3 regions of the Inquilinus ginsengisoli genome follow, and region 1 is predicted to be linked to each of the others. Evidence: riboswitches for the same ligand, from Rfam matches in the RefSeq annotation. Region 1 holds a riboswitch; each other region holds the start of a gene.

The links. Region 1 has a riboswitch for cobalamin ahead of E9232_RS13815 (aromatic ring-hydroxylating oxygenase subunit alpha). Riboswitches for the same ligand answer to the same signal wherever they lie in the genome.
Region 2: linked by a shared signal. The riboswitch ahead of E9232_RS11060 (CbtB domain-containing protein) and the one ahead of E9232_RS13815 (aromatic ring-hydroxylating oxygenase subunit alpha) in region 1 are both predicted to bind cobalamin.
Region 3: linked by a shared signal. The riboswitch ahead of metE (5-methyltetrahydropteroyltriglutamate--homocysteine S-methyltransferase) and the one ahead of E9232_RS13815 (aromatic ring-hydroxylating oxygenase subunit alpha) in region 1 are both predicted to bind cobalamin.

What each region holds. Positions count from the first base shown of each region.
Region 1 covers NZ_JAVDPW010000004.1:473,633-477,892, reverse strand. Annotated here, with positions in the region: gene E9232_RS13820 (ribonucleoside-diphosphate reductase subunit alpha) at 1-2,107, shown strand, start outside; cobalamin riboswitch at 2,271-2,477, shown strand; gene E9232_RS13815 (aromatic ring-hydroxylating oxygenase subunit alpha) at 2,600-3,844, shown strand; gene E9232_RS13810 (FAD-binding oxidoreductase) at 3,858-4,260, shown strand, end outside.
Region 2 covers NZ_JAVDPW010000003.1:717,827-722,086, forward strand. Annotated here, with positions in the region: gene E9232_RS11050 (metal ABC transporter substrate-binding protein) at 1-788, shown strand, start outside; gene E9232_RS11055 (CbtA family protein) at 974-1,702, opposite strand; gene E9232_RS11060 (CbtB domain-containing protein) at 1,713-1,904, opposite strand; cobalamin riboswitch at 2,069-2,298, opposite strand; gene E9232_RS11065 (hypothetical protein) at 2,416-2,859, shown strand; gene E9232_RS11070 (TIGR01620 family protein) at 2,874-3,899, opposite strand; gene E9232_RS11075 (YcjX family GTP-binding protein) at 3,896-4,260, opposite strand, start outside.
Region 3 covers NZ_JAVDPW010000016.1:101,359-105,618, forward strand. Annotated here, with positions in the region: gene E9232_RS33310 (ROK family protein) at 1-228, shown strand, start outside; gene metE (5-methyltetrahydropteroyltriglutamate--homocysteine S-methyltransferase) at 281-2,614, opposite strand; cobalamin riboswitch at 2,724-2,938, opposite strand; gene E9232_RS33320 (helix-turn-helix domain-containing protein) at 3,010-3,639, opposite strand; gene E9232_RS33325 (alpha/beta hydrolase family protein) at 3,863-4,260, shown strand, end outside.

The sequences.
Region 1 (4,260 bases):
CGCGGCGCTGAAACCGGAGCGCGACCTGCAGTTCCAGTTCCTCGGGCTGCAGACCCTGTACGACCGCTACTTCCTGCAGACCGAGGGCATCCGCTTCGAGCTGCCGCAGGTGTTCTTCATGCGCGTCGCCATGGGGCTGGCCGCGCGGGAGATCGACCGCGAGGCGCGGGCGATCGAGTTCTACGACCTGATCTCCTCCTTCGATTTCATGTGCTCGACCCCGACGCTGTTCAACGCCGGCACGCCGCGGCCGCAGCTGTCCTCCTGCTTCCTGACCTCGATCGCCGACGACCTCGACGGCATCTTCAAGGCGGTGAAGGACAACGCGCTGCTGTCCAAATACGCCGGCGGCCTGGGCAATTCCTGGACCCGGGTGCGCGGCCTGGGCGCCCATATCCGCGGCACCAACGGCCAGTCGCAGGGCGTCGTGCCGTTCCTGAAGGTCGCCAACGACACCGCCATCGCGGTCAACCAGGGCGGCAAGCGCAAGGGCGCGGTCTGCGCCTATCTCGAGACCTGGCACGTCGACATCGAGGAATTCCTCGACCTGCGCAAGAACACCGGCGACGATCGCCGCCGCACCCATGACATGAACACCGCCAACTGGGTGCCGGACCTGTTCCTGCAGCGGGTCGAGGCCGATGGCGCCTGGACCCTGTTCTCGCCGGACGAGGTGCCCGACCTGCACGACCTCTACGGCCCGGCGTTTAAGACCGCCTACGAGGCCTATGAGGCCAAGGCCGCCCGCGGCGAGATCCGCGTGCACAAGCAGGTCCGCGCGCTCGACCTGTGGCGCCGTATGCTGACCATGCTGTTCGAGACCGGCCACCCCTGGGTCACGTTCAAGGACCCCTGCAACATCCGCTCGCCGCAGGGCCATGTCGGCGTGGTGCACTCCTCGAACCTGTGCACCGAGATCACGCTGAACACCTCGGATGACGAGGTCGCGGTCTGCAATCTCGGCTCGATCAACCTCGCCAACCATGTCGGCGAGCGCGGCCTGGACCGGGCGCGGCTGGAGCGCACCATCCGCACCGCGATGCGGATGCTGGACAACGTCATCGACATCAACTTCTACACCATCCCGGAAGCCCGCCGCTCCAACCTGCGGCACCGCCCGGTCGGGCTCGGCATCATGGGCTTCCAGGACGCGCTGCAGGCGCTGCGGCTGCCGATCGCGTCGGACGAGGCGGTGCGCTTCGCCGATGAGAGCATGGAGGTGATCAGCTATCACACCATCGCCGCATCGGTGGAGCTGGCGGCCGAGCGCGGGCGCTACCCGTCCTTCGAGGGCTCGCTGTGGAGCCGCGGCATCCTGCCGATCGACTCGATCGAGCTGCTGGCCGAAGCCCGCGGCGGCGTGCTGGAGATGGACCGCTCCAAGACGCTGGACTGGGACGGGCTGCGCGATCGGGTGCGCAGCACCGGCATGCGCAACTCCAACACCATGGCGATCGCGCCGACTGCGACCATCTCCAACATCTGCGGCGTGGCCCAGTCGATCGAGCCGGCGTTCCGCAACCTCTACGTCAAGGCCAACATGTCGGGCGATTTCACGGTGGTGAATCCCGGCCTGGTGCGTGATCTCAAGGCGCTCGGCCTGTGGGACGAGGTGATGATCTCGGACCTCAAGTATTTCGACGGCAGCCTCGGCGCCATCGACCGGGTGCCGGACGACCTCAAGGCGCTGTACGCCACCGCCTTCGAGATCGATGCCAGCTGGTTGGTCGAGGCGGCGTCGCGCCGGCAGAAGTGGATCGACCAGGCCCAGTCGCTGAACCTGTATATCGCCAACCCCAACGGCAAGAAGCTGGACGCGCTGTACCGGCTGGCGTGGAAGCGCGGCCTGAAGACCACCTACTATCTCCGGGCGATGAGCGCGACCCATGTCGAGAAGTCGACGCTGAAGGGCACCGACGGCAAGCTGAACGCCGTCGCCAGCGCGCCGGTCGCCGCGGCGCCGGCTGCGGTCGCCGCGGCGCCGATCGTGGTGGTGCCTGCTCCGGTGGTGGCCACCTCCGCCTTCGGCACCGACGACCTGACGATGGCCGACGGCGCGCCGATGGTCTGCCCGATCGACGACCCGACCTGCGAAGCCTGCCAGTAACCGCTGGACTCACCACCATGGCGGCCGGTCCTCACCAGGGCCGGCCGCCATTTTTTATGTCCGTCGCGCCTCCGCGTCCGAAAACCGCTTCGTCTTCCCCGCCCGTGTCGCCGGCCGGAAAGGGAATGTCGCTTTCACGAGCCTCGACCGGCCGGGGGCATGCTTCAATCGGGATGTTCAAGGTGCCGCTGGCCTGGGAGGTCCGGCGGAGAATTGGGAAGCCGGTTCAACGCCGGCGCTGCCCCCGCAACGGTGGCGGAGCACGTCGTCTCGACCGAGACCACTGGGCGACGCAAGCCCGGGAAGGTGTCGAGACGGTCCGAAAGGACGGCTCCGAAGCCCGGAAACCAGCCTTGGGCATGGTGAACTCGACTGATCGCGGTGGGCGGTCAAGAGGCAGTGTGCAGCGGGCCGGTCCCAAGACCTGACGGGCGCGCACCATTCCCTCCTCTCGCCCATCCGACCAGTCCTTCGAAGGCCCGGGGACGGACGATGGACGCGCGCGACACGATGCTGAGGCTGCTCCGCAGCCACCGGGACGGCTTCAGCCTTGAACAGCCCTTTTACACCGACCCGGATTTCTTCCGGCTCGATATGGAGATGATCTGGTACCGCGACTGGCTGTTCGTCGGCCATGATTGCGAGCTGGCGAAGCCGGGCCAGTACTTCACGGTGCAGGTCGGCGCCTATCCGGTGGTGCTGGTGCGCGACCAGGGCGGCCGGATCCGCGCCTTCCACAACGCCTGCCGGCATCGCGGCAGCCGCGTCTGTTCCGCGCAGAAGGGCACGTCGGCCCGGCTGGTCTGCCCCTATCACCAGTGGACCTACGACCTCGACGGCAGCCTGCTGTTCGCCCGCCAGATGGCCGATGGCTTCGACAAGACCCAGTACGGGCTGAAGCCGGTCGCCTGCGAAAGCGTCGGCGGCTACATCTTCATCTGCCTGGCCGACCAGCCGGCGGATTTCGCGCCGTTCCGCGCGCTGATGGAGCCGTATTTCCTGCCGCACCGACTGGCCGATGCCAAGATCGCCTTCGAGAGCACCATCATCGAGAAGGGCAACTGGAAGCTGGTCTGGGAGAACAACCGCGAGTGCTATCACTGCGTGGCCAACCATCCCGAGCTGTGCAAGACCTTCCCCGAGGCGCCGAACGTCACCGGCGTCGCCGGCGCCGACAGCGACCCCGAGATGGTGGCGCATTGGGCCAAGTGCGAGGCGGCCGGCCTGGAGGCGAAGTTCCGCATCGACCCGGCCGGGCAGTTCCGCGCCACCCGGGCGCCGCTGCTGCGCGACGCGGTCAGCTACACCATGACCGGCAGGCGGGCGGTGAAGCGCGGCCTGTCCGACCAGGTCACCGCCGACCGCATCGGCGCGCTGATGCTGTACCACTACCCCACCACCTGGAACCACGTGCTGATCGACCACGCCGTGACCTTCCGGGTGCTGCCGATCAGCGCCACCGAGACGGCGGTGACGACCAAATGGCTGGTCCACAAGGATGCGGTCGAGGGCGTCGACTACGACCTGGCCGAGCTGACCCATGTCTGGACCGAGACCAACGACCAGGACCGCCGGATCGTCGAGGAGAATGCGTTCGGCATCCAGTCGCCATCCTACGAGCCCGGCCCCTATTCCGAGATGCATGAGGGCGGGGTGATCCAGTTCGTCGACTGGTACACCCGGTTCATGGAGCCGCGCCTGGCCGAGGGCAGCAAACCGCGCCTGCGGGTCGCGTGAAGGGGAGGCGGTCGTGAACGCAGTGACGGGGGATCTCCCGCTCTACCGCCATCTCGACCAGATGGTGCCGTGGAACGACCGGCTCCAGGTGCTGGAATGCGTCGGCGTGTTCGACGAGGCGCCGGAGGTGAAGACCTTCACCTTCCGCTCCGACAACCAGACCTGGTTCCGCTACCAGCCGGGCCAGTTCGTGACGCTGGAGCTGCCGGTCGGCGACGAGCTGGTGATGCGGACCTACACGCTGTCGTCCAGCCCGTCGCGCCCGTTCTCGATTTCCGTCACGGTCAAGGCGCAGCCGGGCAGCATCGGCACGCGCTGGATGTTCGACCATCTGACGCCGGGCACCCGCATCAAGGCCTATGGGCCGGCCGGCGACTTCACCCATCACAACCACCCCTCCGGCAAGTACCTGTTCA
Region 2 (4,260 bases), on a different contig from region 1:
TGGCCGACATCGTCCACCAGGTCGGCGGCGACACCGTCGCGGTCCGCAGCCTGGTCGGCCCCAACGGCGACCCGCATGTCTACGAGCCGACGCCGCAGGACGCCCAGGCCCTGGCCAAGGCCGACGTGGTCATCGTCAGCGGCCTCGACCTCGAAGGCTGGATGGACCGGCTGATCACCGCCTCGGGCTACAAGGGCAAGATCATCGTCGCCTCGGACGGCATCGTCACCCGCCGGATGGAGGATGACGGCAAGGAGATCACCGACCCGCATGCCTGGAACAGCGCGGCGAACGGCGTGGTCTATGCCCAGAACGTGACCAAGGCGCTGGCGGCCGCCGACCCGGCCCATGCCGCGGCCTACCAGGCCAACGGCGCCAAATACGAGGCCGAGCTGAAGGACCTCGACGGCTGGGCCCGGCGCGAGGTCGCGACCATCCCCGAGGCCAAGCGCAAGGTCATCACCAGCCATGACGCCTTCGGCTATCTCGGCGCCGCCTACGGCATCGAGTTCCGGGCCCCGGTCGGCTTCTCCACCGAGAGCGAGGCCTCGGCCGGCGACGTGGCCAAGCTGATCGACCAGATCAAGCACGAGCACATCAAGGCGGTGTTCATCGAGAACGCGACCGACCCCCGGCTGGTGCAGCAGGTGGCCAAGGCCTCCGGCGCGCAGATGGGCGGCGAGCTCTATGCCGAGGCGCTGTCGACCGAGGACGGCCCGGCTTCGACTTATGCGAAGATGTTTCGGTATAACATCACAACGCTGGTCGGCGGCATGAAGCAGAACTGATACCAATCCCGCAAACATCGACTCGTCGTCATCCCGGGCGCCGCGCAGCACGAAGTGATGCGCTGCTGACCCGGGATCTCTTCGAGGTCGTGCCGAGATCCCGTGTCTGCGCCGCAGCACTGCGTGCCGCAGCGCGCACGGGATGACAGGTCAGGAATTCAGACAGCCGATATGAGGTTCGGCGGTTATGCCGCCGGCCGGAAGCGTTGGTACAACAAGCCGGTCAGCGACCCCAGCACGGCCCAGAACAGCAGGCTGGTGATCACCGCCGCGACGATGAAGTCATGGGTCAGGGATTCCGGCGCCACCGACTTGAACTCGGCCGGCTGCGGCGCGCCATAGGCGTGCGGCAGCACCAGCAGGACGATGCCGGCCAGGCTCCACAGGGCGCTGCGGGTCAGGAAGATCAGCGCCAGCCCGCCGCCGGTCGCCAGCGCCGTGGCCACCCACCAGACCTGGCGGTCGAACAGCGGCGCCGCCTCGGTGCCGGGCACCTCCGGCGGCAGGCCCAGGCCGGGCGCCAGGGTGAAGGTGGCGAAGCCGGCCAGGCCCCAGAACAGGCCACGGCGCCAGTCGATCTCGCCGCCATGCACGGCATAGGCCGCGACCAGCAGCAGGGCGAAGCCAATGCCGGTCAGCACGTCGGCCAGCAGCGTGTAGGCGGTGCGCTCGAAGCCGTCCTGCGGCTCCCAGGCCGCGGCCCCGTGCTCATGATCGTGCTCGGCGGCCGCCGTGGTCGCGGCGGGCGCGGCCATCGACATGGCGGGGGCGGCGGCGTCCTCGCCGGCCTTCTCGAACACCTCGGCATGCAGGATGATCGGCACCGTGCCGAACTGGTGGACGATGGTGATGAAGGCGCCGGCGATCAGCCCGGCCAGCGCTGCCACCAGGAAGAAGCTGCGGAACGCGGCCATTGCCGACTCCTCAGTGGCAGGGGAACGCGTTCGAATGCCGGGTGTCGTGCGCGGCGTTGTGGAAGGCCTCGGCATGCGAGAAGCCGACGCCCCAGACCAGCACCACCCCCAACAGGGCGGCGAGCAGGGCGGGGACGGCGGTGCGGCTGCGCGGCGCTGCCTTGGCGCCGGTACCGATGGTGATGGACGGGTTGGACGTCATGTCCCTGTCTCCTATGCCTTGCGTTCAATGGTGAAACGGGCCGCGTCGGCCGAAGGCATGGGCACGCGTTGCCCCGGCCTGCACGCGGCAGGGCCGGCGACGCGTCGCCATGAGACGATCCTGGACACCATCATCTCCGCCTCCGGGCACCCCGCCCGGTCAATGGAACCCCTACGATGATGGCAGGTCTCCTGGCTCGCGGGTCGTGGTCTGCCGCCGACCTTCCCAAGCCTCCGGTCGCCCGGTGGCCCAGTGGTCGTCGATGGCGGCAGACTCTCCGCTTACAGTTGCGGGGGCAGCCACGGTCTAGGCCCCTGATTGGGTCGTCCGCACCGTGTTCCCTTTTAATCCCCTCGGAGGTCGTCCTCGGGGCACCATCACGGAAACCGATACGTCATTCCGCCGGGTGCGGCAAGTCATCCCAGGGCCTCCCGCGTGACATCGTCATTGCGGAGCGCCGCGGGAGCGTGGCAATCCGGTGGCACGGTCCCCTGGTCGAGGAGAGCGCCCGATGGCATCGAAAGACCCGGTCACGATCGATCGCACCGAATTGCGACTTGCCTATGAGTTCGTCAGCACCGGCGGCTTCGGCGAGAACAAGGCCTATGTCTCGCTCGACACCGGGAAAATCCACCTGGTCTCGGACTTTGCCGACATCATGGAGGAGGACGTGGCTCCGGACGACGTGGAGACCTCCGATCGCTACCTTGCCATTCCGCACAAGAACGAACTCGATCTCGGCCGGGACCTGGTCCTGCGCTTCGTCGATCGCGAGCTGCCCGGCGACCTCGACACGGTCGAGGACATATTCCGGCGAAAGGGCGCGTATGGGCAGTTCAAGCGGCTGCTGGAATCGCGGGGCGCGCTCGATCGCTGGCACGATTACGAAGAGCGCACCGTCGAGGAAGCTCTTCAGGTTTGGTGCCAGGAGAATGGCATTCGTCTATCGGAGTGACGCCCCGCGGGTGCCTAGTCCTTGCCCTTCGGCCCCGTCTCGGCGCCGAAGATCGCCTTGGCCAGGCTCATGGTGCCGGGTGGGTGGTCGCGCAGATAGGGCAGGGGGCGGCACACCTTCATCGCGGCCAGGCCGATGCGCACGCTGAGGATGCCGTTGATCGCGCCCTCGCCGGCGCGGCGGCCGAAGGAGCGCAGCAGGCCGGCGCCCAGGAAATCGCCGAGATAGTCGTTGGCGGCCTCGACCCCGCCGGCGATCAGCAGCGTGGTCGCCACCCGCCGGATCAGCGACAGCGTGGCGAACAGGCCGGGCCGGAAGCCCTGGATCTCGGCGATCCGCCGGATCATCCGCAGGTTCAGCGCGCCGGACACGATCATGTCGACCACGGCGAAGGGCGTGACCGTGGTGATCAGCGCGGTACGCCGCGCCGTGGCCGCGATGGTGGCGCGGCAGGCGGCGTCGATCGGGCGCTGGGCGTGGATCTCCAGCAGCGCGATCAGGTCGGCAGGGTCGCGCAGCTCGTCGCGCTCGCGCTCCAGCCGGGCGATGCCGTCGGCGGCCGGACCGCTGCCGTGCAGGCCGCGGAAGCGCGCCACCACCGCCTCGGCCGCGGCCGCATCGCCGCTGGCTGCGGCCCGGGCCAGGCTGCGGATCGCCTCGACCCGGCCCAGCCGACGCAGCGCCAGCAGCTCCCAGCCGGCCCAGACCAGGATGCCGATCCCGGCGATGCCGAGCAGCACCAGCGTCGCCGCCTGCAGCGGCCCGCCCTGGCTCAAGAGGTCGGTGACCAGGCGCTCGATCCACAGGCCGATGCCCAGGCCCACCAGGCCGGTCAGCGCCCCGAAGGCGATGCGCAGGGCGACGCTGCCCGGGCTGCGGCGGCGGTACAGGCCGGGATCGGAGGCTTCCGGCGCGGCCGGGACCGGGTCGTCCTCGACCGCCACCGCCTCGGCCTGGTCGAGCCGGAACACGGCCGGGGCTGGCGTCTGCCGCCCCTCCGCCTCGGGCAGTTCGTCGAGAATCAATGGCGGCCGGGTCATGCCAGGTCTTCCCCGATCAGGAACTGCAGCGCCCCGTCCAGCCGGATGTGCGGCCAGGGCTGGCCGTCGGCGCCGAGATCGGCCGGCGGCAGGAAGCGCTGGGCGCCGAAGCGGCCGCCGCCACGGGCCTCGCGCAGGCTGCGCGGCAGCGCCCCGGGGAAGGCGGCGACCGGCTTGCCGCCCGGCTCGATCGTCCCGGCGACGCAGCGCAAAGTCTCGCCCTCGTGCTTGACGTCGACCTCGCGGGTGGCGCGCAGCGAGGCGATCGCCATCGACCGCGCGGTGGCGCCCTGGAAGGCGGTGCGGCGCACGCTCTGCTGCAGCAGCTCGTCCATCAGCCCGACCAGCGGCTCATGCCCCT
Region 3 (4,260 bases), on a different contig from region 1:
AACGCCGCCTATGAGAAGGTCGGCAAGAAGCGCTGGAACAAGCGGGTGCAGCGGATGCTGGAGATCGTCGAGATCCTGATGCATCCGGACCGGTTGCATATCAGCGGCGGCAACGCCAAGCGTATCGACTTCGACCTGCCGAAGGGCGTCAGCATCGCCTCGAACGATGCCGGGCTGGAAGGCGGCGCCGTGCTGTGGAAGAAGCCGCCGAAGCCGCGGGCGGGCTGAGAGCGGAAGCGGGTGGCGGCCGGCGCCGCTACCCGGTCCCAGGCGCGGGACGCTATTCCGCGGCCACCCGGCGCAGGTCGCGCGCGGCGGCGACCATGTTGACCAGGGCCGGCCGCACCTCGGCCCAGCCGCGGGTCTTCAGGCCGCAATCGGGGTTGATCCAGATCTGCCGGTCGGACAGCCGCTGCCGGGCGAGCCGGAGCAGCGCCGTGATCTCCTCGACCTCCGGCACACGGGGCGAATGGATGTCGTAGACGCCCGGCCCGATCTCGTTGGGATAGCGGTAGGTCGTGAACGCGTCGAGCAGCTCCATCTTGGAGCGGGAGGTCTCGATCGAGATCACGTCGGCATCCATCGCGGCGATGGCGTCGATGATCTGGTTGAACTCCGAATAGCACATATGGGTGTGGATCTGGGTCTCGTCCCGGACGCCGGAGGCGCACAGGCGGAAGCTCTCCACCGCCCAGTCGAGATAGGCCTTCCAGTCCGACCGGCGCAGCGGCAGGCCCTCGCGCAGGGCCGCCTCGTCGATCTGGATCATCGCGGCGCCGGCCTCCTCCAGGTCCAGCACCTCGTCCCGGATCGCCAGGGCGATCTGCCGGCAAGCTTCGCTGCGGGGCACGTCGTCGCGCACGAAGGACCAGTTCAGGATGGTGACCGGCCCGGTCAGCATACCCTTGACCGGCTTCCCGGTCAGCGACTGGGCATAGCTCCACCACCCCACGGTCATCGAGCGCGGGCGCGACACGTCGCCGTAGAGCACCGGCGGGCGGACGCAGCGCGAGCCGTAGGACTGCACCCAGCCATGCCTCGTGAAGGTGAAGCCGGCCAGCTGCTCGCCGAAATACTGCACCATGTCGTTGCGCTCGAACTCGCCATGCACCAGCACGTCGAGGCCGATCTCCTCCTGCCAGCGGATGGTGCGGGCCGTCTCCTCCTTCAGGAAGCTCTCGTACTGCCCATCGGTCAGCGCGCCCTTGGCATGCGCCGAGCGGGCCTTCCGCACCTCGGCGGTCTGCGGGAACGAGCCGATGGTGGTGGTCGGGAACAGCGGCAGTCCGAAGCGCCGGCGCTGGGTCTCGGCCCGGGTGGTGAAGGCATTGCCGCGCCGGGCCATCGCCGCCGTGACCGCGGCCATGCGGCCGGCCACCGCGCTGTCATGCACCTTCGGCGACGTCCGGCGCGCGGCGGACGCCGCGGCGGAGGACGCCAGCGCGTCGGCCACCGCCCCGTGGCCCTGGGCCAGGGCGCGGCCGATGGTCGACAGTTCGGCCATCTTCTGCACGGCGAAGGCCAGCCAGCTGCACACATCGGCGTCGAGCTCGTCCTCGAGGTCCAGGTCGATCGGCACGTGCAGCAGCGAACAGGATGGGGCGATCTGCACCCGGTCCGCGCCGCGGGCGGCCACGATCGGCTCCAGCCAGCCCAGCAGCGCCGGCAGGTCGGCGCGCCAGATGTTGCGGCCGTCGATCACGCCCAGCGACAGCACCAGGTCGCGCGGGGCCTTGTCGATCGCGGCGGCCAGCTGGCTCGGCGCCCGCACCAGGTCGAGATGCAGCCCGGCCACCGGCAGGGACACGGCTGTCGACAGGTTCTCGCCGAGGCCGCCAAAATAGGTCGCGACCATCAGATTCAGCGACGGCGCCGCCTGGGCCAGCGCGGCATAGGCGCGGCGCAGCGCGGCGCGGGCCGCGTCGTCGAGGTCCAGCACCAGGCAGGGCTCGTCGATCTGCACCCACTCCGCCCCCTCGGCGGCCAGGCGCTGCAGCATTTCGGCATAGACCGGCAGCAGGCCGTCCAGCAGCGACAGCGGGTCCGTCACGCCCTTGCCGAGCTTGAGGAAGGTGACCGGGCCCAGCAGCACCGGGCGCGTCTGGTAGCCCAGCGCCTTGGCCTCGCGGGCCTCCTCGACCGGCTTCAGCGAGGACAGGGCGAAGCGCTGCCCCTCGGCGAATTCAGGGACCATGTAGTGGTAGTTGGTGTCGAACCACTTGGTCATCTCCTGGGCCGGCACGCCGTGGCCATGGGCAGGACCGTGGCTGCAGGCGGCGTCGCCGACATCCGCCTGGGACCCGCGGGCCATGGCGAAATAGGTCGTCAGCGGCACCGGGCCGCCCGCCCAGCCATAGGCGGCGGGGATCGCCCCGACCATGACGCTGGTGTCCAGCACCTGGTCGTAGAAGGAGAAGTCGTTCGACGGGATGACGGTGACGCCGAGCGCGTGCTGGCGCGCCCAGTTGGCGGCGCGCAGCGCGGCGGCCGTCTCCAGCAGCGCGGCTTGGTCGGACTTGCCCGACCAGAAGCTTTCGAGCGCGGTCTTGAGCTCGCGGCGCGGACCGATCCGCGGCGTGCCGAGAGCGGCAACGGGAAGAGAGAGGGAAGACATCGGCTTGAACCCCAAAGATTGGGGGCAAAGGCCGAGCGGACGCGTGCGGCATGTCCCGACGGCGAGCAGCCGGCAGGATCGCAGGCGAACCACCGGGACACCCCGCCCAGGGACGTGCGTGTTCGCGGCAGGTCTCCTGGCTTGCGGGTCGTCGCTCCGGTCCGGCCTTCCCGAAGCCTTCCGGCTTCAGTGACGCAAGATGGACCTCGGCTCGCCGCTCACAGTTGCGGGGGCAGCTCCGGCATCGCCCTGCGGCTCACCGGATTCCCTCTTAGCTCCGGCGCCCGCGAATGGGCCCGGAGAACCACGAACCGGCGGAGTGTGCCCAGGCGGGGCGCGCGCGTCAATGCTGATATAAAGACATCTTTATATCGCCATGTCCCTGGCTGGCGTCCTCAAGCCGGCAGCGGCTCGATGCCCTCGGCCTCCAGCACCGCGGCGGTCAGGTCCTGCTCGGTCATGGTGCAGACGCACAGGATCCGGGCCGGCCGGTCGCCGACGCTGACATAGGCATGGCCCATGGTGCTGTCGAAATAGATCGAATCCCCGGCCTTCATCCGGGTCGGGGCGTACAGCTCGGTGTGCAGGTCCAGCTCGCCCTCCAGCACATAGGTGTACTCCTCGCCGGGATGGCGGATCAGGTCCTCGAACTCGTCGATCGACCGGGCCCGCACCAGCCCGATCATCGGCACCATCTTCTTCCGCGACAGCTCGGCGCAGACATAGAGGTAGTCGTAGGTCCGGGTCTGGATCGCCCGGCCCTCGCCCTGGCGGCTGAGGGCGCGGCGGCCGCGACCGGCCGAGCCGGCGGGGGCGCGGGTGCCGAACAGCTCGGCGATGTCGACCTTCATGCCCTGCGCCAGCTGCAGCAGCTTGTCGTAGGTCAGCGACATCTGGTTGTTCTCGACCTTGGACAGGGTCGAGACGGCAAGGCCGGTCATGGCGCTGACCTGGGCCAGGGTCCAGTCGTTGCGGCGGCGCAGGTCACGCAGGCATTCGCCCAGGCTGGGCTTCGGGTCGGTCATGGTCGCAGGCGATGTGGCCGGGCCGCCACCATAAGCGCCGGCCGGTTTTCGGCGACAGGGAAATGTTCGGGCGGCGCGATGGCTCACGATTTCTGCGAATTGGGCCGGCTGCTGCGTTTCCTGAGCATGAACATCGCCGCTGTGAGGAAAACTCGTCAGATTGTGCTTTTCATGATCACAAAAACATGTCTCACTTTCCGTCAAACAGGCACAAGGGGGCATCATGGCGCGACCGCACGGGCATGGAACGCGGCTGGCATCCTATGATTTCGGGGCGACCACAGTGTTCGCCTGCGGCCTGGACCAGCGTTTCAGCTACTGCGCCTATGTGCCCGAGGCCTATGACGAGCACGGCAGCGACAGCTGGCCGCTGGCGGTGATCGTGCACGGCACCGAACGCGGCATGCAGGCCTATCGCGACGGCTTCGCCGATTTTGCGGAGCGGCATGGCGTCATCGTGCTGGCGCCGCTGTTCCCGGTCGGCATCACCGAACCCGGCGACCTCTCCAGCTACAAGCTGATGCGCGCCGGCCCCCTGCACTACGACGCCGTGCTGCTGGCGATGATCGCCGAGATGCAGGCCAAGTACCGGGTCGCGGGCGACCGGGTGCTGATGTACGG